Regions from separate parts of the Serratia sp. TSA_130.1 genome, predicted to be linked through region 2. Evidence: predicted binding sites of a transcription regulator. Region 2 holds the regulator's gene; each other region holds the start of a gene.
What was found. Region 2 encodes Fur, which represses iron uptake genes when iron is present. Its sites were predicted from a motif close to ATAATAATGAGAACNACTATCAA; they were not measured.
Positions count from the first base shown of each region.

Region 1: the regulator Fur is predicted to act here: its motif matches at 2,037-2,059, upstream of exbB (tol-pal system-associated acyl-CoA thioesterase).
Region 3: the regulator Fur is predicted to act here: its motif matches at 2,762-2,784, upstream of entS (enterobactin transporter EntS).
Region 4: the regulator Fur is predicted to act here: its motif matches at 2,481-2,503, upstream of ACUTQY_RS00215 (TonB-dependent siderophore receptor).

Region 1 covers NZ_JBQZFS010000005.1:191,821-196,493, reverse strand. Annotated here, with positions in the region: gene ACUTQY_RS18375 (LacI family DNA-binding transcriptional regulator) at 1-503, shown strand, start outside; gene exbD (TonB system transport protein ExbD) at 560-982, opposite strand; gene exbB (tol-pal system-associated acyl-CoA thioesterase) at 986-1,963, opposite strand; gene metC (cystathionine beta-lyase) at 2,394-3,590, shown strand; gene ACUTQY_RS18355 (DedA family protein) at 3,736-4,398, shown strand; gene ACUTQY_RS18350 (LysR family transcriptional regulator) at 4,408-4,673, opposite strand, start outside.
Region 2 covers NZ_JBQZFS010000002.1:859,929-864,601, reverse strand. Annotated here, with positions in the region: gene ACUTQY_RS10900 (beta-N-acetylhexosaminidase) at 1-788, shown strand, start outside; gene fur (ferric iron uptake transcriptional regulator) at 1,037-1,483, opposite strand; gene fldA (flavodoxin FldA) at 1,813-2,352, opposite strand; gene ybfE (LexA regulated protein) at 2,616-2,903, opposite strand; gene ybfF (esterase) at 3,160-3,933, opposite strand; gene seqA (replication initiation negative regulator SeqA) at 4,158-4,673, shown strand, end outside.
Region 3 covers NZ_JBQZFS010000012.1:16,374-21,046, forward strand. Annotated here, with positions in the region: gene ACUTQY_RS24405 ((2,3-dihydroxybenzoyl)adenylate synthase) at 1-3, opposite strand, end outside; gene ACUTQY_RS24410 (isochorismate synthase) at 11-1,216, opposite strand; gene entS (enterobactin transporter EntS) at 1,429-2,685, opposite strand; gene ACUTQY_RS24420 (enterobactin synthase subunit F) at 2,862-4,673, opposite strand, start outside.
Region 4 covers NZ_JBQZFS010000001.1:46,826-51,498, forward strand. Annotated here, with positions in the region: gene ACUTQY_RS00200 (VOC family protein) at 1-229, opposite strand, end outside; gene ACUTQY_RS00205 (DUF1428 domain-containing protein) at 241-591, opposite strand; gene ACUTQY_RS00210 (GGDEF domain-containing protein) at 696-2,138, opposite strand; gene ACUTQY_RS00215 (TonB-dependent siderophore receptor) at 2,527-4,665, shown strand; gene ACUTQY_RS00220 (alpha/beta fold hydrolase) at 4,670-4,673, opposite strand, start outside.

The sequences.
Region 1 (4,673 bases), on a different contig from region 2:
TCGCGCGCCAACATCCGGATGAGATCTATTTTCTCGGCGGGCAGCCGCGCATTTCGCCGACCCGCGATCGCCTGGCCGGCTTCCAGCTTGGCCTGGAGCGCGCCGGCGTAACGTGCAAACCGGAATGGATCATCAACGGCAACTATCACCCCAGCTCAGGTTACGAGATGTTCGCTCAGCTGTGCGCACAGTTAGGGCGTCCGCCCAAAGCGCTGTTTACCGCCGCCTGCGGCCTGCTGGAAGGCGTATTGCGATATCTGACTCAGCATCAGCTGATGGAGAGCGACATTCACCTGTGCAGCTTCGACGATCACTACCTGTTCGACTGCATGACGCTGAAGATAGACACGGTCGCGCAAGACTGCCTGGCACTGGCGCAACATAGCTTCGACAATGTCACCGCGCTTATCGACGAGCGGCCGCTGGAACAGAACGCGCTGTATCTGCCGGGCCGCATCCACTGGCGCCATGCCGGTTCCAGGGATTTGCTGGCAAAGGCGTGACATCTCTTTAGCCGTAAAAAAAGGGCGCCTGAGCGCCCTTTATCGTTTTGCTGCCGCTACTTGGCGGCGCCTTCCATACCCACCAGCCCCACTTTCAGGTAACCCGCTTTACGCAGGGTGTCCATCACGCTCATCAGCGTTTCATAGTCCACGCTCTTGTCCGCCTGGAAGAAGATGGTGGTTTCTTTGTTAGCCTGGGTGCGTTGATCCAGCACCGAGGTCAGCTGATCGGCATTCACCGGCTGATCGCCGACGTAGAGCTGCTTGTCGGCCTTCACCGACAGGAAGACCGGTTTTTCCGGCCGCGGCTGCGGCTTGGCGGAAGAAGCCGGCAGATCGACGCGGATATCTACCGTTGCCAGCGGCGCGGCCACCATAAAGATGATCAACAGCACCAACATGACGTCGATAAACGGCGTCACGTTGATTTCATGCAGTTCGCCGCTGTCGTCCAGATCTTCATTTAAGCGCATCGCCATGACTCACCCCGCCCGCAGTTGATGTGCGTGCTGTGAGCGCTTGGCTTCCGCCGTTGCGGCCAGATCCAGATCGCGGCCCTGCAGCAGCAAGACCTGGGCCGCCACGTCGCCCACCTGGGCGCGATGGCCGCTGATGACGCGGGCGAAGATGTTGTAGATCACCACCGCCGGGATCGCCGCCACCAGGCCCATTGCGGTTGCCAGCAGCGCCTCGGCGATGCCCGGCGCCACGACCGCCAGGTTGGTGGTCTGCGAATGGGCGATGCCGATGAAGCTGTTCATGATGCCCCATACGGTACCGAACAGGCCGACGAACGGCGAGATGGCGCCGATGGTGGCCAGAAAGCCGTTGCCGCGGCCCATGTTGCGGCTGTAGGCCGCCACGCGGCGCTCGAGACGGAAACCGGTGCGTTCTTTGATGCCGTTGTTGTCGTTGGATTCCGCAGACAGCTCCAGCTCATTTTGCGCATCGTTCAGCAGCACCGCACTGACACTCTCCGCGGAGAAGTTTTGCGCCAGCTCGGAAGCTTCATCCAGCGAGCGCGCTTCGGCCAGCGCCAGCTGCTCGCGGCGCAGACGGCGCTTGGCGCGCAGCAGTTCGCTGCCTTTAGCGAACAAAATGGTCCAGGTCACGATAGACGCCAGCACCAGGCCGATCATCACCGCTTTCACCACCGCGTCGGCGTGCTGGTACATGCCCCAAATGGACAGGTCCATGCCGCGGGTTTCCGGTGGCTGGATCGTCGGTGCCGGGTTCACCGGCGTGATGCTTTCCGGCGCAGCGGCTGCTGGTGCAGGCGCGGTGGTCGGCGCAACGCTTTCGGTAACGGCCGGATTGGCCGCCGGCGCTGCCTGCGCGCTGCCGGCCAGCCCCACAACCAGCACCATAGAAGCCATCAGGCTGCGGCCAAAGGCCTTGCCCCACTGCGCCCGGCCCTGGCCGAACGATCCTTGATTTAAATTCTTGCCAGCCGTTTTCACGCTGTGCCTCCACCCATTACCGATCAAAATTAAGGAATAATTCAGCGTGCGATCATATCAAACCAACCGGGGATTGATAGTAGTTCTCATTATTATTTACCAAATAAACGAGAAAATTTTAGACACCTCCGCAACCAAACGCCAATCTACGCCCGTTCACCGCTAAAAGCCCCTTTTATAGGGCGATTTCGTTACTTTTCTCCCACAACGGCGCAACAACGCCACGCTGCCGAACGGCGTCTCGACCGATGAATGGGCTTCTCTCTGGCCGCTCGGCAGAAGGATGACGCGAAAAATGCGCGGGCGGCAGCCAATTATAGCCGTTTCTATATCCAGAAGTTAAAACGTCTGGATGGCTATAATAACTCATGCTAACGTAAGGGCTATCGCAAACGGGCAGTGCAGAGCAACCAGAGGTGAGCCAGGTACCATGACGTCAAAACACATCGAAACCACGCTGATCGGCGCCGGCCGCGGCAAACGCTACACCCAGGGCTCCGTCAACCCCGTGACTCAACGCGCCTCTTCCCTGGTCTTCGACTCCGTCGCCGCCAAAAAACAGGCCACCGCGCAACGCGCCCACGGCGAGCTGTTTTATGGCCGACGCGGCACGCTGACCCACTTCGCGCTGCAGGATGCGATGGTGGAGCTGGAGGGCGGCGCCGGCTGCGTGCTGTACCCCTGCGGCGCGGCGGCGGTGGCCAATGCGATCCTGTCGTTCGTCGGCGCCGGCGATCACCTGCTGGTCACCGGCTCAGCGTATGAACCGACCCAGGACTTCTGCACCCACATCCTCGGCCGCATGAACGTCAGCACCACCTATTTCGATCCGCTGATCGGCGCCGACATCGCCACGCTTATCCAACCCAATACCCGCGTGGTGTTCCTTGAGTCCCCCGGCTCCATCACCCTGGAAGTGCAGGATATCCCGGCGATGGTGCAGGCCATTCGCGCCGTGGCGCCGGACGTGGTGATCATGATAGACAACACCTGGGCGGCGGGCGTGCTGTTCAAGGCGCTGGATTTCGACATCGACATTTCCATTCAGGCCGGCACCAAATACCTGATCGGCCATTCCGATTACATGCTCGGCACCGCCGTCGCCAACGCGCGCTGTTGGGAGCAACTGCGCGAGTACTCCTATCTAATGGGGCAGATGGTGGATGCCGACACCGCCTACATGGCGAGCCGCGGCCTGCGCACCCTGAGCGTGCGGCTCAAGCAGCACGAACGCAGCAGCATTGAGGTCGCCAACTGGCTGGCCGAACGGCCGGAGGTGGCGACGGTCAATCACCCGGCCCTGCCCAGCTGCAAGGGCCACGCGTTCTACCGCCGCGACTTCAGCGGCTGCAACGGGCTGTTCTCTTTCGTGCTGAAAGAGCGGCTGGATGAGGCGCAGCTGGCCGCTTACCTGGACAACTTCAGCCACTTCAGCATGGCCTACTCCTGGGGCGGCTTCGAGTCGCTGATCCTGGCCAATCAGCCGGAAGAACTGGAAGCGATCCGCCCGGCGGGCGGCGTCGATTTTTCCGGCACGCTGGTGCGATTGCATATCGGTCTGGAGAACGTCGAAGACCTGATCGCCGATCTGGCGGCCGGCTTCGATCGCCTCAACGGCGTGCGCTAAGGCGGATTCCGGTAATTTTCTTCGTCTCGTTTAATGTCGGCTTAAGCTATTAGCGGTACACTAACCGGGTAACTGTCAGATACGGTAACCGCCGCATCCTGGAGAACGTGACCCCGGGCGCAACCGGCATGCAACAGGACATAAAATGGATGTATTACGAGAGATTATTCATGCGCTTTGGCAGCAGGACTTCATCGCCCTCGCCGATCCCAGCGTGATTTGGGTGGTTTACGCCGTACTTTTCACCACCTTGTTTTTGGAAAACGGACTGCTGCCCGCCTCCTTCCTCCCCGGCGACAGCCTGCTGCTGCTGTCGGGTGCGCTGATCGCCAAAGGCGTGATGGGCTTTGCCCCCACCCTGCTGATTCTGACCGCCGCCGCCGGCCTCGGCTGCTGGCTGAGCTATATCCAGGGCCGCTGGCTGGGCCACACCAGCCTGGTGAAAGGCTGGCTGCTGCAACTGCCGGCGCAATACCATCAGCGCGCGCATAACCTGTTCAACCGCCACGGGCTGACGGCGCTGCTGATCGGCCGCTTCCTCGGCTTCGTGCGTACGCTGCTGCCGACCATGGCCGGCATTTCCGGGCTCAACAGCTCGCGCTTCCAGGTTTTCAACTGGCTGAGCGCAGCGATCTGGGTCTGCGCGCTGGTCGGCCTCGGCTACGCTTTCAGCCAAATTCCGCTGGTGAAACGCCACGAAAGCCAGGTGATGACCGGCCTGATGCTGCTGCCGCTGCTGCTGCTGTTCGTCGGCCTGCTCGGCGCCATGCTGGTGGTCTGGCGTAAAAAACGCGCCTCCTCTTCCTGATCCCGCGCGCTACAGCGCTTTCTCGACCAACGCCAGGCGAGGCGGCAACTTGCTCACCAGCGTATCCACCGCCAGCCGCACCTTCAGCGGCAGGTGAGGCGTGTGCGGCCACACCGCATGCGCTTCAAAGGCGGCGCCGGGCCGATCGCGCAGCAGGCGCACCAGCGCCCCGCTCAACAGCTGCTCACGCACCAGCCAACACGGCAGCCAGGCGATGCCGAACCCGGCCGTCGCCGCATCCGCAATCGCCTGCAAATCGTCCATCTGCAATCGGT
Region 2 (4,673 bases):
AGAGTTCGAAGGCGTTCGCCACCTCGCGCGTGGGGGTCAACTTCTGGGACACCCTGTACTGGGGCGGTTTCGACAGCGTCAACGACTGGGCCAACAAAGGGTATGAAGTGGTGGTCTCCAACCCGGACTACGTCTATATGGACTTCCCTTACGAGGTGAACCCGGACGAGCGCGGTTACTACTGGGGCACCCGCTTCAGCGACGAGCGCAAGGTGTTCAGCTTCGCGCCGGACAACATGCCACAGAACGCGGAAACCTCGGTTGACCGAGACGGCAACCACTTCAACGCCAAGAGCGACAAGCCGTGGCCGGGGGCATATGGACTTTCCGCTCAGCTGTGGAGCGAAACCCAGCGCACCGATCCGCAGATGGAATACATGATCTTCCCACGCGCGCTGTCGGTGGCGGAGCGCGCCTGGCATCGCGCCGGTTGGGAGCAGGACTATCGCGCCGGCCGCGAATACAAAGGCGGGGAAACCCACTTTGTCGATACCAAGACGCTGGAGAAAGATTGGCTACGCTTCGCCAATATTCTGGGCCAGCGTGAACTGGCCAAGCTGGACAAAGGCGGCGTGGCTTATCGTCTGCCGGTGCCGGGCGCTCGCGTGGCGGGCGGCAAGCTGGAGGCGAATATCGCGCTGCCGGGGTTGGGCATCGAGTACTCCACCGACGGCGGTAAGCAGTGGCAGCGCTATGATGCCAAGGCTAAACCTACGGTCTCCGGCGAAGTACAGGTGCGCTCGGTCAGCCCGGACGGCAAACGCTACAGCCGCGCCGAGAAGGTCTAAGAAGGGCGGTGCGGCCCGCAGTTTTGGCGGCGGGCCGCATCATAACGAAGGGGGAATGCGTTCGCCCGCGCGTGTCGGCGCAAGGCGGACGTTGTAGTGAGAGTAGTACGTGGAGTCGCTGTGCCGCTGCAATTGTGGTATTTCATGACATGATTTTCCCCGGCTGGTCCGGGGATTTTTTTCCCGCTGTACGGCGGGCATAAAAAAACCGCCTCAAAATGAGGCGGTTTTTCATAGCCGGTCAGGGCTTATTTCTTGTCGTGCAGCGTTTCGTCTTCGCGACAGTCACCGGTTTCACAGTGGCCGTACAGGTACAGACTGTGGTTGGTGAGCTTGATGCCGTGCTGCTTGGCGATGTCACGCTGGCGCACTTCGATGGATTCGTCGCTGAATTCGATCACTTTGCCGCAATCCAGGCAAATCAGGTGATCGTGGTGATGCTGTTGGGTCAGCTCGAACACGGACTTGCCGCCTTCGAAATTGTGACGTGTCACAATGCCCGCATCGTCAAACTGGTTCAGTACGCGATAAACCGTCGCCAGCCCGATCTCTTCGCCCATATCAATCAGTTTTTTGTACAAATCTTCCGCACTGACGTGATGGCATTCCGGATTTTGCAGTACTTCCAGGATTTTGAGTCGCGGAAGCGTGACTTTTAAGCCGGCCTTCTTCAATGCGATGTTGTTGTCGGTCATGCGAATTCAGTCCTGTTACTATGCTAATCAAGTTGAGGCGTACTCGCCTGTGGCATCGGTCGGCACAAAGAGTTAATGCGTCTCATTATAGAACCGGTTGTACTAAATGGAAACCGCCGGTTGTTAACAAAGATATAATTGCACTATTGCATGTTTTGCATGCAACGCCTTGATGGATGGGATAAACCGATATCTCAGTCTACCGTGACGGGGTGGGAAGTTACAAATCTGTAGCTTCTATCGCAGCAATCCCTGTTGCCGATGACGGCCCTGTCGGCACACTATGCACTTTACAGGGCCTTTGTTCAACCTTTCGCCAGTCCCGGCGTTTAGCCGACGATATCGGCCAGGCTCAGCTCTTCGACGATCTGTTTGACCCAGGCGTCGACACGCTCGTTGGTCAGCTCCGGCTGACGGTCTTCGTCGATCGCCAGACCGATGAAGTGGTTGTCGTCCGCCAGGCCTTTGGAGGCTTCGAAGTGGTAGCCTTTGGTCGGCCAGTGGCCCACGATGGCCGCGCCGCGCGGTTCGATGATGTCGCGGATGGTACCCATCGCGTCACAGAAATATTCCGCGTAGTCTTCCTGGTCGCCGCAGCCGAACAGCGCCACCAGTTTGCCGTTGAAATCGACGTCTTCCAGCGTCGGGAAGAAATCGTCCCAGTCACACTGCGCTTCACCGTAGTACCAGGTCGGGATGCCCAGCAGCAGGATATCGAACCCTTCCAGGTCTTCTTTGCTGCTTTTAGCGATGTCATGCACTTCAGAGACGTCGTCGCCAAACTGTTTCTGGAGAATTTTCTGGATCATTTTGGCAATGTTTTCGGTATTGCCAGTGTCGCTGCCAAAGAAAATGCCTACAGTAGCCATATCGCGTATAACCTTTAAATTCAAGTAATTGCATTACTCGATGCCAGCACTGCCGCCGCTGACGCCGATTAAAATGATGCCATGGCAAGAGCCGTTCGCCGCGGGGGGCGGGCGCCGACAGGCGCAGTCTCTTACCGGTAAATGCGTATCATGCCAGAAAGTGGCGCCGGGGTTTTATCGCATTTATGCGATGCCGGAGATGAAGAAAAGCGTGTCGATCCGGCGTTGTCCTTAACGCCGCGCCGCGCGTGCGGCCGAAGAGATCAATGTTCCGGCTGTTCTTCCGCCAGTTGCGCCAACAGCATCTGCTCGATGAGTTCGCTGCGGCTGATGTTGCGCTGTTCCGCCAGTTTGTTCAGGGCGTCCACCGCATCCGCGTTGATTTTCAGCTCTACGCGCCGCAATCCACGCACTTTATCGCGCCGTAACTGATTGCGCTTATTGATTCTAAGCTGTTCATCGCGGGAAAGCGGGTTGGTTTTCGGGCGCCCCGGACGGCGTTCATCTGCGAACAGATCCAGCGTCGTGCGATCCGTTTGTTCTTTTGCCATAGGTAGCGGTACTGCAAGGGAGTTTGCATCAAAAAGCGCTCGCACGCTTCCGGAGGCATCGGTTAACACACTTCGGGCCAATAAACCCTAACCCAAATTCACCCCCGACCCGGCGTTCGCGAACGCGCTGGCGCGGCGGCAAAATTATAGCGCGCCATATTACCCCAGCAGATGGAGCGGCGACAATGCCTAACTGCGGGCTAAACGCGCTAAGCCGTTATCTTTAGCGCGTTTTTTCGCCAGGTGAGCGTATTTTTCAGGCTTCGTCGAGGAAACGGTGGATGGCACGCAGCACCGCCTCCGGTTTTTCGGCATGCACCCAATGGCCGGTGCCGGCAACAACGTGCGCGCGGGCCTGCGGGAACTGGCGGGCGATGTCCGCACGGTAGCTGTCCTGCACGTACGGCGACAGGCCGCCGCGAATGAACAGGGTCGGGTGCGGCCAGGCCGGCACGTCCTGCCAGCCGGTGATGTCATCATAGCGCTCAATCAGCACCGGCAGGTTGAAGCGCCATTCGCCGTTATGGAAGGACTTCAGCAGGAACTGGATCACGCCTTCTTCCTGCAGGTAATCGCGCATCAGCTGGGCGGCGGCCTGGCGCTGGGTGATGCCGGCGGCGCTGACGGCCTTCAGGGCGGCGAAAATCTCGTCGTGACGTCGGGTCTGGTAATTCACCGGCGCGACGTCGATGACGATCAGCTTGGCGACGCGCTCGGGCGCGATGGCGGTCAGCGCCATCGCCGCTTTGCCGCCCATCGAATGGCCGATGACGATCGCTTTCTCAAGCCGCAGTTCGTCGAGCAGCTCCAGCAGATCCTGCGCCATCGCGGGGTAGTTCATCTCGTCGGCGCGCGGGGAGAGGCCGTGGTTGCGCAGATCGACCTTAATTACGCTGTGACGCTGATGCAGATCGCGCGCCAGCACGCCCAGGTTGTCCAGATTGCCGAACAGCCCGTGGATCAGCAGCACCGGCAGCGCGTCTGACTCGGCGGCCAGCAGTTGATAATGTAATTTCATGGCGAAGTTCATACTGAGAGAGATTCAGATTAGGGTATCATGATTGAATCGCACGATGAATCATGCGGAATTTTCGCGGCGCGGGCTTGGCAGTGCCGGCTATAGGTATTAGTCTGCATTTGCCGTCCGGAGGCACATTGTTGTGTTCGCCCCAGCGCTTTTAACCTTATAATCCCATGGCTTGAATGCAGGATCTGGCTTCAGGTTCTAAGTAGAAAAAACAGTATTGGATAAAGATGAAAACTATTGAAGTCGACGAAGAGCTTTACCGTTATATTGCCAGCCACACGCAACACATCGGTGAAAGCGCGTCCGATATTTTACGCCGCATGTTGAAATTCACCGCCGGTCAGCCGGTGCGCGCGTTGCCTGCCGCCAGTGCGTCGCCGTCCGTCGAAGCGGAAAAAGCGGCGCCGGTTCAGCGCCCGCGCGATCGCGTACGCGCCGTGCGTGAACTGCTGCTGTCGGATGAATACGCCGAGCAGAACAAAGCGGTCAACCGTTTCATGCTGGTGCTGTCCACGCTGTACACCCTCGATGCCGCCGGTTTTGCCGCCGCCACCGAGGCGTTGACCGGCCGTACCCGCACCTATTTCGCCGGCGATCAGCAGACCCTGCTGGCCAACGGCACGCATACCAAGCCGAAGCATGTGCCGGGCACCCCTTACTGGGTGATCACCAATACCAATACCGGCCGCAAACGCAGCATGATCGAACACATCATGCAGGCCATGCAGTTCCCGGCGGAACTG
Region 3 (4,673 bases), on a different contig from region 2:
CATCTTGTCGTTATCCTTGATTCATACCAAAGGCACGCAGAATGGTGCTGAGTTTGGTACCTGTTTCATGCCATTCAGATTCGGGTGAAGAGTCTTCCACAATGCCGGCGCCGGCGAACAGCCGCACCCGGTTGCCGTCAACGGTGCCGCAGCGGATAGTCACAACCCACTCGCCGTTGCCTTCGTCGTCGCACCAGCCGACGATGCCGCCGAACAGGCCGCGATCGAACGGCTCCAGCTTGCCGATCAGGGCGTGCGCCTCGGCCGTCGGCATGCCGCACAGCGCCGGCGTCGGGTGCAACAGGCAGGCCAGCGACAGGGCGTTTTCGTCCGGAGACGCCGCCTCGCCGTCGATCGGCGTGGAGAGATGCCACAGCGTGGTGGTGGTCAGCAGTTCAGGGGTGTGCGGCACGTTCAGGTAGCGGCAGCGGCCAGCCAGCACGTCGCGCATGCTTTCGGTGACGATGCGGTGCTCGTGGCGATCTTTCGCCGAGGCCATCAGCCGCTCCCCCACTTCGCGATCGCGCTGCGGATCGGCCTCGCGCCGGGCGGAACCGGCCAGCGGGTTGGAATAGAAACGGCCACCGTCCTGACGCAGCAGCAGCTCTGGGCTGGCACCCAACAGCGCGCCCTGCTCCAGCGGTACATGGAAGTGGAAACCGTGTGGGTTCTGGGCGATCACGCGCGCCATCAGCGCATGGCGATCCACCGGCTGACGCGTTTCGATCTCCAGCAGGCGCGACAAAACCACTTTATCCAGCTCACCGGCCTTCATCGCGGCAACGGCGTCGCTGACCATGTTCATGAACGTCTGCTGCGGCGGCAGCTCCGTCACCCCGGCCAGTTCAGGGCCGTTCGCCGAAGGCCGAACGCCGGCCATAAAGGCGGCGCGGTCGAACCAGCGGCTCTGCTGGGGAACAAACAGCGCCGAAGGCTGCCGGGTATCGAACGGAATGGCGCCACACAGCAGCGGCTTTTTGATGCCGGCCTGACGGGCCTCGGCAAACGCCTGCCGCACGCGGCGCTGGAACTCGCCGTTCAGATCTGCGCCGTCCGCGGCCGGCAGGCGAATGCGGCTGAAACAACCGGTGGTGGTCAAGCTGCGGTAAGGGGAGGTAAAGAAGAAGCCCGACGCCGGAGAAAAATCAGCGGCGAACCGGTGTTCTTCGCGCTCCTGCATTTCCTTTCGATTGATGTCGTTCACGGCAGTAACCATCGCTTCGCCCTCAAGAATTTGAAGTGATAACCAATATAATAATGATTATCATTTGAGTTGATTCCGCGCTAAATTACTCGCCGATATTTGCTATGTCAATAAACGTAAGCACTTCTTTCATTTCGAAATCATGACATAAACGCTGTGGGTTTTACGCATGCCGATGATAAGCATTGCTATTTGATCCCACAGCGTTGTTTTAACGCGTTCGACTACTTTTCTGTGGCGGGCTGCGGCTCCGGTTTGTGCAGCGTAACCTGGCGCAAACCGGTCATGGCGAACAGCAACAGGATGCCGAGCAGCGCCGCGCCAAAGCCGAAACCGCTGGCGCTCATCGCTGGCAGCATAAAGGCGCCCATCGCCCCCAGCAGCAACGCGCCCAGCGCATCGCCCACCACGTTCTGCGCCGTCCACAGACCGTTAATGCGGCCAAGGAAATTGTCCGGCGTCAGGCCCTGGATCAGGCCGTATTGCAGCAGCGAGTTCAGCGCGCTCAGGTAGCCAAACGCCACCAGGCACAGCAACGCCAGGCTGTACCACGGCATCAGGCCGAACAGGCCAATAGAGGCGAAAGCCGCGATCGCCGTCAGCAGCATCACCCAACCGGGGCGCGCCACGTGTGCCACGCGCCCGCTGGTGAACGCACCAATAGTCGCGCCAAGCGGCACGGCGGCGTACATATAACCGAGGTGGGCTGCGTCGATGCGCCAGCTTTCCGCCATCGCCGGGTACAGCACGCGCACCGCGCTGGCCATGGTCAGCAACGCGCCGATCAGCGCCACCATGCCGATCACCTTGTTCTGGAACAGGAAGGCGAAACCGCCCGCCAGCGCGCGCAGCGGATGTTCACGCGGCTGCGGCGGCGGCATCAGCTGCGGCAGGCTCAGCAGCGGCAGCAACGTCAACAGGGTGCCGAACGCCGCCAGGCCGTAGTTCCAGGCGATGCCCATATGGGCGATCACCAGGCCGCCGATGGCCGGGGAAAGAATCGAGCCGAAGCGCACCGTCAGCATGCTGATGGCGCCCGCCTGCACGATGTTTTCGCGGCCCACCAGCGCCGGCGTGGCCGCCAGCAGCGCCGTCACCCCCACTGCGCCGAAGAAACCGTCCCACACCGCCAGCAGATAAATGGCCGCCAGCGAAGGTGACGGCAACAGGGCGTTGAGGCACAGGCCGACGAACCCGATGCCGCAAGTGGAGCGCGCGAACAGGATCAGCCGGCGCCGCTCATAGCGATCGGCCAATACGCCGCCCATCAGCAGCCCGGCGAACATGCCGCCGCCGGCCAGCGTCACCGCCAACCCGACCTGCAGGGTGGAACCGGTCAGCGCCTGGATCTGCACCGGGATGGCGATCGCCATCAACCCCAGCGCCACAATGGAGATGAAACGCGCGCAGAATACCGCGCGAAAGGCCCGGTGGGTTTTCAGCAGGCTAAAATCAAGCAGGATGGAGGGTTTGCTACTCATCGGTTGTTCACCACATCTTTAAACGGGGATTCTGCAGTTGCGGAGCGCTATGCTAGCACAGATAACGAAATCAATAATGATAATAGAAATCATTGATATTCAATTGTGAGCGGACGCAAGAAATGCCGCCAAACGCGGGGCAATCCCCGTGCCTGGCGGCGAGATGACGGGCGTTATTACAGCGTGCGCAAAATCCGGTTCAGCAGCGGCCCCAGCACTTTGAACGACGCCGGCGAAACGATATCGACATGCGCGCAGTCGAGTTCGTGCGCCTGCAGCGCATCGACGTACTGCGACCAGGTCTGCTGCACGTCCATCCCTGCCTGCAACGTGCGTTTGGCGACGAACAGCGTCGCCTGGCCGTGGAAGCGGGCGGTCCGCGTGTGCGACAGCAACCGCACCGAATCGGCGTAGTTGGCTTCGATGTTGTCGAACATCATGGTGCGCGTCTCGCCCAGCGCCGGATCGAGCGTATCCTGCGACACCGCCAGGAACTGTTCGCGCTCGCGCTGCACTTCCTTCAACACGTTGTCGTCCAGCATCACGTCCCAGTTTTGGGTCTCCGGCGGATAGGTATCCAGCAGGCCGAGGAACGCCACCTGCTCGCCGCTCGCCTGCAGCCGGGCGGCGATGCCCTGGGCCAGCGTGCCGCCCAGCGAGTAGCCGATGAAGTGGTACGGCCCGTGCGGCTGCACCTGCAGCACCGTCTGCAGGTGCGCCTCCACCACCTGGTCCATGTCTTCGCTCAGCGCCAGCGGGCCGTCCGGCCGCGGCGACTGAATGCCGACCAGCGACCAGTGCTGATCGAGATAGCGCGGCAATACGCTGAACTGCCAGGAGAAACCGGACGCCGGATGCAGACAGAACAGCGTCGGCCCCTCGGTGACGCGCAGCGGCAATACGCTGTCGAAGCCACTGCGATCGGCCTCTTCCTGCGTGCGATCTTCCGCCAGCAAGGCGGCCAGTTGCTCGACGCGCGACGCCACCATCACCTGGCCGACGGACACCGCCTTGCCCAGATCGCGGCGCAGCTCGGCCGCCAGACGCATCGCCAGCAGCGAATGGCCGCCCAGCGCGAAGAAATCGTCGTCGGCGAACACCTGCTCGCGCTGCAGCAGGCGGGCGAATACCGCGGCGATCTCGCTTTCCAACCCGGCCTGCGGCGGACGCCCTGCCTTGCGCTCACCGCCCTGCGGCTGCGGCAGAGCCTTGCGATCCAGCTTGCCGTTGGCGCTCAGCGGCAAATCGCGCATTTCCACCAACGCCACCGGCACCATGTGCGGCGGCAGACGGTCGGCCAGCGCCGCGCGCAGGGCTTCCGCATCCCAGCTCGCGCCAGGCTGCATCACCAGATAGCCCACCAGCTGGCGCGCATCGCCGCCGGCGTCCACCGGCGTGCCCTGCAGCACCCGCGCGTGCGTCACCGCCTGGCGCACGCCCGGCAGCGACAGCAGGGCGTGGTCGATTTCACTCAGCTCGATACGCTGCCCGCGGATCTTCAGCTGATCGTCGCTGCGGCCCAAATATTCCACCGCGCCGTCCGGCAGCCAGCGCGCCACGTCGCCAGTGCGGTACATGCGCCCGCCCTCACCGAACGGATCGGCGACAAAGCGGCTGGCGGTCAGATCCGGCCGGCCAAGGTAGCCGTGCGCCAGCTGGACGCCGGTCAGATACAGATCGCCCGCTACGCCCGGCGGCACCGGCCGCAGACGCGCGTCCAGAATGCGCAGCCCGGTGTTCCACACCGGCAGGCCAATCGGCACGTTGGCGCCGGTCACCTTCGCCAATGCCTCGCCGTAGGCCGGATGCCAGGTCACGTCCACCGCCGCTTCGGTCGGGCCGTAGAGGTTGTGCAGCGGCACCGCCGTGCGGCTTTGCCACAGGCGGCACAGCTCCGCCGGCAGCGCTTCGCCGCTGCAGAACACCTGGCGCAGCGCGGCGCAGCTCGCCACCGCCGCGTCGTCGTCCAGGGCGGCAACGAAAGCCGC
Region 4 (4,673 bases), on a different contig from region 2:
CGGAAAAGCTGTGATTGAACGGATCCAACGGCCCGGCCTCGATCGCCGCATAGCGCTGGTCACCCAGCGTGAAGGCGGCCAGCTTCACGCTGCCGGCCGGGCCGCTCGGCGTATCCGCCGGCAGGTCGGAAAACCAGTTCACGGATGATCCGGGGATCAGCGCGACATAGCAATTCAGCGCCGCTTCCATGTCTTTTTCAAACCACAGATGTTGCGTAATTCTGGCCATCTGCGCCTCCTTTACGCATCGAGGATCGGCGCGAAACCGCCGAAGATCATGCGTTTGCCGTCGAACGGCATCTCGCCCAGCGCTTTCATGCGCGGATCGTTCATCATTTTCTCATTGGCGGCGTCGCGCACCGCTTTGGAGGGGTACTCTATCCAGCTGAACACCACCACTTCGTCTTCCTGGGCTTTCACCGCGCCGCGAAAGTCGGTGAGCTTGCCATCGGGCACGTCATCGCCCCAGCACTCCACGATGCGCGTGGCGCCAAACTCTTTGAACAGCGGCGCTGCCGCCGCCGCCAACCGGTGATAAGCCTCCTTATTGGCGGCCGGCACCGCCACCACAAACCCGTCTACGTATTTCATTCTGGCATCCTCTTGTCTGATTAAGGACAGTCGGTTCGGCGCAGGCGGAAATGCCCGCGTCCCTTACCAGTTTAGACCGCAGGCACGCAGCGCGGATCGGAAGTTCAGCGGCCGTGACAGGCCGGCGGAGACGATTCCGGTGTGGCGACCCGGTTGCGGCCGGCGTTTTTCGCTTTGTACACCGCCAGATCCGCCAGCTTCAGCAGATCCGCCAGGCTTTGGCCGGAACCGCCCGGGCAGGTCACCATGCCGATGCTGACGGTGATCTGCAGCGGATGCCCGGCCGGCATGAGGATAGACTCCGTTTCGATGCGTTGCCGCAGGCGTTCGGCCAATTGCCATCCCTGCTGCGGCTGGCCGAGCGTCGAAACGATGGCGAACTCTTCGCCCCCCATGCGGCCGAACAGGTCACCGACGCTCAGATCGGCGGCGATCGCGCGGGTAAAGGCCATCAGCGCCTGATCGCCGCCGGCATGGCCGAAACGGTCATTAATCGATTTGAAATAGTCGATATCGAGCATCATGACGCACACCAGCTCGCCCTTTTGGTCTATCAACCGTTCGCCGCGTTGCATAAACGCATTGCGCGTCAGCACGTGCGTCAACGCATCGTGATTCGCCACGTGCTCCAGCGTGCGCAGCAGCGCATTGCGCGCATAGTTCATGCTGGCCACGGCGATGGGCCCCAGCGCCAGCAGCGCGATGCCCAAACGCATCGATACCGCGTTTTGCAACACCTTCATGTCGAGCGTCGAACTCAACAGCCCGAAATCAATAGCCAGATGGCACCACAGCACATAGATCAGCACCGCAATCATGGTGCAGAACAGTGAGAAGGACATCGCCAGCCACAACAGCACCGGCATGGGAAAGATCACCGCCCCGGGGCCGCCGATCAGCACGCTGCACACCGCCGCCAGCAACAGCAGCGCCAATACCGTGAGTTTTCGCCCCGCCCGCGGCCATTGGCTGCGCTGGGTGAACATGGCGCCGGCCGCCGCAAGGCGACGTCGCCAATCGCCGGGAAACGCCAGAATAAACGGCATCAGCGTGACGTAATTGGTGAACTCGGACGAGAACCACAGCGCCAGCGAGGTCAGATAGGGTCTGCCGAACAGCCACTGCGAAGTTACGGCGCCCACCGCGCCGGTCGCGGCGGCGGCGGCCAGGCAGATGCCGAACAGGTACATGCTGGACGTGCCGCGTTGCAACATGCGCGCCGGCGGCGACAGCCGCATGAACAACAGATACCCCACCACGACGCCGGTCAGATTGGCGACGTTCAGCAGCAGCGTCTTTTCCAGCGAGCTGCCGGTCAGCAGATCCGCCGCCAGATACCCCAACACCGCCATGCCCCAATCGGCGCGCGTGGCCCACCGTGAGCGGCGCACCAAAACGGCCAGCAGCACGGCGTTAGCCGGCCAGAATATCGCCAGAAAACTGCCGGGCCGGCTCACGATGCCCAGCAGACACAGCGCGAACACCAGCAAAAAAAAGCTGAGCGCGGGCCAGATTTTCCGGGTATCGGACAACGAGGTGGTTTGCATCTTGGATCCAGAGACTTCCGCTAGCGTAAGGTGACAGTCTTTGCGTGTCACAACCGTCGACGATGAGGAGAAGATAAACGGCCGACCCGCCTATTATTGCCAGTTTTTCCTGCCCGGACACCTGTTTATTCATCAAGGGAAAATATATTTGTGTATCAATATATTGACAGGAATCACCCTTCCGACGAACAAACTGCCGCGTCCCTCCCGTCACTGCGATCGTTATTGCCATCCATCCGAATTTTTACCGGCAAAATCGCCGTCTTTTTCCCTAATGACAAAATTAAATCGTGCAATGAAGGGATACCGGTATTCCTCTCTATTCAAAACCTATAAATGATAATTATAATGATAATTGTTACTATTTATTATTTTTTCATGGAATTATATGCACCAGTCAGTTCTTCGCCGCCCCAACAAAAACAAAAAAAATCACGTTTTCCGCACGCTGCCCCTGATCGCCAGCCTGTTTCCCGCCCTGACGATCGCCGCCGCGCCCGACGCAAAAAAGGAAGACGCCATCACTGTGACCGCCACCGCCCTGCCTGCCGGCAGCTATAGCGCCGATACCGCCTCAACCGGCAGCAAAACCGCCACGCCAATCGGTGAACTGCCGCAATCGGTCAGCGTCGTCACCTCTCAGGTCATTGACGACTTCCAGGTCAAAAGCGTCAATGATGCGATGAAGTTCGTCAGCGGCGTCACCCAGGGCAACACGCTCGGCGGCACCGAGGATGGCTTCGTCAAACGCGGGTTCGGGGTTAACTCCGACGGCTCGGTCTTCATCGACGGCGTGCGCAGCAACCAAGGGCTGAGCATGGACGCCACCACCGATCGCGTCGAGGTCCTGAAAGGTTCCGCGTCGCTGCTGTATGGCATCCTCAGCCCCGGCGGCGTCATCAATCTGATCAGCAAAAAACCGCAGTATGACTGGAACACCCGCATCAGCGGCGCCACCAACAGTTTTGGCGGCGGCAGCGGCAGCGTCGATGTGACCGGCCCGCTGGGCGGCGGCTTCGCCTTTCGCCTGATCGCCGAACGCCAGCACGCAGATTACTGGCGCAATTTCGGCAGCGACGAACACACGCTGATCGCCCCCTCGCTCAGTTGGTTCGGCGACCAGGCTTCCTTTAACATCGCCTACAGCGAATACAAGTACGACATTCCTTACGATCGCGGCACCGCATTTATCGACGGCAAACCGGTCGATGTGCCCTATAACCGCCGCTTGGATGACTACGCGAACCATGCCTGGGGCAAGAACAAACGTCTGAACGCCCATTATGAGTACGCGCTCGATCCGATCTGGACGACCCGGTTCAACTACGCCTGGCTGCAACGCCATTACGACAGCAACGAAGTACGCGCCACCGCGGTCGACACCACGACCGGCATCGTCTCACGCCGCGCCGACGCCAACCGCGGTTTCAATCATCAAACCCACTATTACTCCTGGGATCTGACCGGTTCGCCCCAGCTGTTCGGCATGCAGCACGACCTGCTGCTGGGCGTGGACTACGAGAAAAATCAGACCTACAAGGCCTATTCCTACCGCGGCAAGGTCTCTAAGACCTTCAACATGTACGATCCGGTGTATGGCGAAACGCCGGTCACCGACAGCACCACCTACAGCGACGCGTCAAGCAACCTGCGCGCCACGCTGTTCAGCCGTTCCCTGTACGCCAAGGACAGCATTCATCTTACCGATCAATGGATCGCGGTGCTGGGCGCGCGCTATCAGTCGTATTACCAGAACAACAGCAACGGTTTCCAGAAACCAAAAAATACGCTCAATGACAAAGACGACCAGTTTTTGCCGCAGGCGGGGTTGGTGTATAAGCTGACGCCGAGCCTGTCGCTGTACGGCAATTACAGCCGTTCGTTCACGCCGTCCACCGCCATCGACGACAATGGCGACGTCGCCACGCCGGAAACCGGCACCACCTATGAGGTGGGCGGAAAATGGCAGATCACCCCGGCGTTTGACGCCACGCTGGCGCTCTATCGCATTGATGAAAGCAACATGTCGATCTTTATCAACGGCGTGACCCGCAGCATCCCCAAAGCGCGCTCCACCGGCGTCGAACTGGAGTTGAACGGGGAAGTGGCGCGCAACTGGGATCTCACCGCCAACTACAGCTACGACAAGACCGAAATTGTCGAAGACAACCTCAACCCGGACAACGTCGGCAATCGGCTGGTCAACGCCCCAACCAACATGGGCGGCCTGTACCTCAGCCGCCGCATGACATTGCCGGTGGTGCCCGGCGAGGTGCGCATTGGCGGCGGCGCGCGCTACGTCGGCCGCCGAGCCGGCGATCCGGAGAACAGTTTCACCATGCCGGCCTATACCGTGGCGGATGCCTTTGTCGCCTGGGACAGCAAGCTGCTTGGGAAACATACCCAGCTGAAACTGAATGTGAAAAACCTGTTCAACCGCGAGTACTATGCCTCCAGCGCCGGTAATTTACGCGTGATTGAGGGTGAACCGCGCAGCCTAAGCCTGCAGGCGACGGTCGATTTCTAACCTGTCAT